Regions from separate parts of the Paenibacillus sp. 2TAB23 genome, predicted to be linked through region 1. Evidence: riboswitches for the same ligand, from Rfam matches in the RefSeq annotation. Region 1 holds a riboswitch; the other holds the start of a gene.
The links. A riboswitch is a leader RNA that binds a small molecule or an ion and turns the genes downstream of it on or off. The one in region 1 is predicted to bind cyclic di-AMP.
Positions count from the first base shown of each region.

Region 2: linked by a shared signal. The riboswitch ahead of AB4Z29_RS01340 (hypothetical protein) and the one ahead of AB4Z29_RS28575 (ubiquitin-like domain-containing protein) in region 1 are both predicted to bind cyclic di-AMP.

Region 1 covers NZ_JBFRGD010000029.1:63,712-66,170, forward strand. The annotation lists gene rnmV (ribonuclease M5) at 1-161, opposite strand, end outside; gene AB4Z29_RS28575 (ubiquitin-like domain-containing protein) at 287-1,435, opposite strand; cyclic di-AMP (ydaO/yuaA leader) riboswitch at 1,686-1,867, opposite strand; gene AB4Z29_RS28580 (TatD family hydrolase) at 2,052-2,459, opposite strand, start outside.
Region 2 covers NZ_JBFRGD010000001.1:302,772-305,230, reverse strand. The annotation lists cyclic di-AMP (ydaO/yuaA leader) riboswitch at 384-583, shown strand; cyclic di-AMP (ydaO/yuaA leader) riboswitch at 608-773, shown strand; gene AB4Z29_RS01340 (hypothetical protein) at 893-1,291, shown strand; gene kdpF (K(+)-transporting ATPase subunit F) at 1,415-1,492, shown strand; gene kdpA (potassium-transporting ATPase subunit KdpA) at 1,512-2,459, shown strand, end outside.

The DNA of each region.
Region 1 (2,459 bases):
GTAAAAATGATGATGCCCCGGCGCTCGTTCGCTAACGCGATTCTTCTGAGTACATCCTCACCGATAGCCGAGCCATTGGTTTCTATTGTATCTGCCTCCACCGCACGTTTGATTGCAATGGTATCAGACTTGCCTTCAACAACAATGATCTCTTTAATCATCAAGCCATTTCCTTTCTACATAAACTCCGTTTACTCCGAAACATGCAAAAAGAAGAGGCAGTGCCTCTCCTTATGATGGCATATTTAATTAATAATGGCGATAAGCTGATGGTATCACTGCTGCTCTAGCTTGCAGAAGGCTTATTCGGCCCAAGGACATAAACAGTTATGCCTTTCTTTCTGCCAAACTTATTAGCGACTTTTGTACTATCAAAGTATACGTCAATTTTGTTTCCTTTAATCGCACTGCCCTTATCCTCAGCTCGACGGAAACCTATTCCTTCTATATATACCCACCAGCCGATTGGAATGACTTTGGGATCTACGGCAATCGTCCGTCCCTCTTGGACCTGCGTTCCCGAAGCTGTAATTCCATATTGAGGATGACCCTTTTCTTTCCCTGTCGAAGCCACGCCTGCTGAATAAGCAGTTAATGTAACGTTTTTAAGAACGCTTTTGGCCTTGAAATTAACGCCGCCTTTGGCTAGCGTTGCAACGCTCGGGCTCTTGCTAGACAGAACCGTCACCTTAGGCTCTTCTTTCTTCGTTCCAATGGCTACGACCTGATCAACAGCAGCTGTCTGGACAACCTTGCTGACCATTTTCTTCGAAATTAGAACCCCGTCCTCATACTGCTTCTCGATACTCTCTACGATAAGACCTTCCTTACCCGTCTGCACAAGCTTTTCCTTGCCTGCAGCCAGTGTCGGGTCTGTCTTCTTCACGATCAAAAATGGCATGGAGCGCTCGGACTCTGCCACCTTCGTGTCGACGCGAACAACGGTCACCGTAAGTTCGTTATCCAGAACGGTATGGAGCGGAGGCTGAACTTTATCTTGATCACGAACTGGAATATGTAATTCCTCGATCGCTGCCTGCACTGTTCTCTCTGTCGTGTACACAGTAGAGGTCTTGCCATCAGCCTTCACAATTACCGGTATCGCATGAGTCACCTCAATACGATCTCCGTCCTTTATAGCCGCATTAAGCGGTATGGACACCTCATCATGTGGTCCAATTGCGATAGCTTGTTCATCCAGTAGGCGTTGCAGGACCCATTGCTTCGTTTCTACAATGGTTTCTTGTCCGTTCACTACTACGGAGACGCTTTTGACAGCCGTTCCGTACAACAACACCAAAAACATGAAAGTCATAGCGATTGAGATAATAGCACTCAAAAGAATCAAACGCAAGTTTTCACGCTTCCATCGCAATGCGAAAGACATGCTGGATGATCGTTTCCCATGGGTGTCCTTAACCTGGAGTATTCCCACTTCATCGGTCCTCCTTCATAGCCCCGCCGCCAAGTGTTACGCATGATACAACTGACGCGACTATAGTATATTGGCGTGCAAGCACGCAATCCAGAACTGCTATATCGATCCAGGCACCCCCATCTTTTATCCCTATGTCGACAAATTCTCGATTATTCGAAAATAAAAAGAAGCCGTCGACAGAGGATCTGTTTCGTGGCTTCCCGAGTAATTGATTACACTGGGATACAGAAAATGGATGCACGAGGTTGATCACTCTCTATAACGCTTACGAGGTTAGCTGACGGATTCGGACAAGAGAGTCGCCCTATTCGCAAAACAATGCTCATGGCAATGGCTGCAAAATTCACCCCTGAAGAATTCAAAACGCGGAACACTTTCCCGCATCTGGTTCCCCCGCTCTCCAACTTGGAGATTAAGCGCAAACTGGAAATCCAATACAAAATTTTAAAGCTCTGAGATGAATCATACCCTCATACGAGGTGAATTGTAAAGATACGATAAAAGACGATTTAAGCGAAAAAGGTGGATAAAGACGGAAAAATTAAGCGATATTCGCTATAAAAATCAGTTTTTACGCGATAAAGGTCTCTCATTCTCTCCTTTTCTCTCGTTTTTATACAATACCAAAACATTTTTTACCGTTTTCGGTCGTAATTAAGGCCATTTCTTCTACCGATTTGCCTAATAATTCTGCTGCCGTCTCCGCTACTCGCAGTACATAAGCAGACTCATTTCGCTTCCCTCTGAAGGGGTGAGGCGACAAGTAAGGAGCATCGGTTTCAATCAAAATCCGGTCGAGTGGAACCTGTTTAAGTACCTCTTTTGGCACCCTTGCATTTTGGAATGTAACGGGTCCCCCGAATGAAATATAGAAGTTCATATCCAGGCATTGCTTAGCTGTCTCCCAGCTCCCTGAGAAGCAGTGCATGACACCTCCGATTTCGGATGCATTCTCCTCCTGAAGTATGCGAACTACATCCTCGTGAGCATCTCGGTTGTGAATGACAATCGGTTTTCCAAC
Region 2 (2,459 bases), on a different contig from region 1:
TTGCCGTCTATACTAATCTCGAATCAAGTGATTGTAAAATGCGAGTTGCCAAGCATCGGACAGCCAGAAGCCGATTTTCCATAAAAGTCATTAAAAAAGCTTGGTAATCGATCTTTTTCTTAGAAATGCTCGATGATGCTTGATCGATCTCAAGGTTAGAAAAGTCTGTTTATTCAGTCGGATAAGCTGAATGCTAGCATCAAGAATTATTTTCGAAAATGCGAGTAAAACGTTGATTTAGTGAGGTATTCAGAGTTTGTGAAGAATGTAAGCGTTGCGAACGCTTGTAGAAGTCGGATATTGACTAAATTAGCCAGCAGGCATGCTTTACAGCTATTAGGGCGAGGAGTAAGATTCGATACAGGATTTACTATTTAGCTTTGATTGACTGATCGCTGAGTTTCCGTGTAGACGGAAAACGGGGGAACCAATGATGACGCTGTGTGCGTGTCCGATGTGAGAGTCGGATGAGCGCACAGCTGGGGTGAATCTTTAACCGGTGCCATGGATACCGGTTAAGGTAGGGCGACTCTCACCGCCCGAATCCGGCAGCTAACCTCGTAAGCGTCGCTCGAGAGAGGAATGATTGAAGTCTAAAGCATTACAAGTATGAACAACGCTGAGTCCTGCGGAAGCAGGAACGGGGGAACCAACGAACGGCTTGCTTGCAAGTACTGCCGTTCATGGGGTGAATCGCTTGGCTATACAAGCGTAGGGCAACTCTCAAGGCCCGAATCCGACAGCTAACCTCGTAAGCGAACTCGAGAGAGGCAACAGAAGCGCGCTGCCCGCAGCTTATTCAGCTGTGGGTATCAAGAAGCCGCGGGATGTGTACCTCTTATCCCAAGGCTTCTTTTTTGTTGCCTTTTTTACCAAATGGAGGATAGAGCGTGTGGAGGAAGAGCAAATTATTGTGGCAGGCTTTAATGAAGCCAGCCAATCCTTTATAAGAGCGTTGCAGTTCCGCCGGCTGAAGTTCGTCGTGCTGACGAACAGCAAGCAGGAGGCAAATAGGATCCGCAAGCAGGGCATTGCGGACGTGATATTCATCAATTCCAATGATCGTAATAGCTGGGTTCATCCTGCATTTCGGGTCAGGGAAGTATTCATCTTTGAGAGCAGTTTCGCACTCAGCTGTCGCTTTGTGCAATGCTGCCGCAGCTGGACCTCGGAGCCTATTTATGTCATCACGCAGCAATGGAATCCTAGAGCTATCTACAAGGGACTTGGAGCCAGCCATATCGTTTTCTCTCAAACGGGAGAAGTAAGCTTCTTATTAAACAATAAATAGCGCAGGAGGCGTTTCCATGCAGGACGTATTTATGGTTGTTACATTACTCGTTGCTTTTGGTTTATTTTACGGCTTTGCTGCTTGGTGCGATGGCGTTACTCGGCAATCGGGAGGCGAGCGCGAATGATAGTCGTGGCGATAATGGCTTTATTTATTTTCGTGTACCTGGTCTATGCCTTAATACATCCGGAGAAGTTTTAATAGAGGAGGATTTAATCCGATGGATATTGTACAAATGCTTGTCGTGCTTGCGGTGCTCGTGCTTCTGGTTAAGCCGCTTGGCACTTATGTCTATCATGTGTTCTCCAATGAGCAGAACCGACTGGACCGGGTATTCGGCGGCACCGAGCGGCTTATCTTTACATTAATCGGTGTTCATAAGCGTGAGGGCATGGGCTGGAAAAAATATGCGCTTAGCTTTATGGCTACTAATCTGATATTGGTCGCGTTCAGTTATGTAATATTGCGGCTGCAAAATGCGCTGCCCTTTAACCCGAACGGTATGGGAAGCATGGAGCCGACGCTTACGTTCAATACGGTAATCAGCTTTATTACGAATACGAATCTGCAGCATTACAGCGGCGAGAGTGCCTTGTCCTACTTCTCTCAAATGGCGGTCATCATGATGATGATGTTCACGTCAGCTGCAACGGGCTTCTCGGTTGCGATTGCATTCGTCCGCGGGATAACGAGCAAAGGGAAGACGCTCGGAAACTTCTTCGAGGATTTCGTCAAAGCGCACACGAGAATTTTTCTCCCTCTTTCTTTCATCGTTACGCTCGTTCTCGTTGCGCTGCAGGTGCCGCAGACGCTTGATCCGACGTTGACCGTCAAAACGCTGGAAGGCGCCATGCAGCAAATTGCGATTGGCCCCGTTGCGTCGCTCGAATCAATAAAGCATCTTGGGACGAACGGCGGCGGTTTTTTCGGTGTCAATTCCGCCCATCCATTCGAGAATCCAAACCCGCTTACGAATGTGATTCAAATCTTGTCGATGTGGGCGCTGCCTGCAGCATTGCCTTATACGTTCGGTCTTTTTGCCAAAAACAAAAAGCAGGGCTGGGTCGTATTCAGCGCAATGATGTGTCTGTTCCTCGTCTTCCTGAGCGTTGCTTATACGTCTGAGAAAACAGGAAATCCGGCGATGAGCGCGCTTGGCATCGATGCA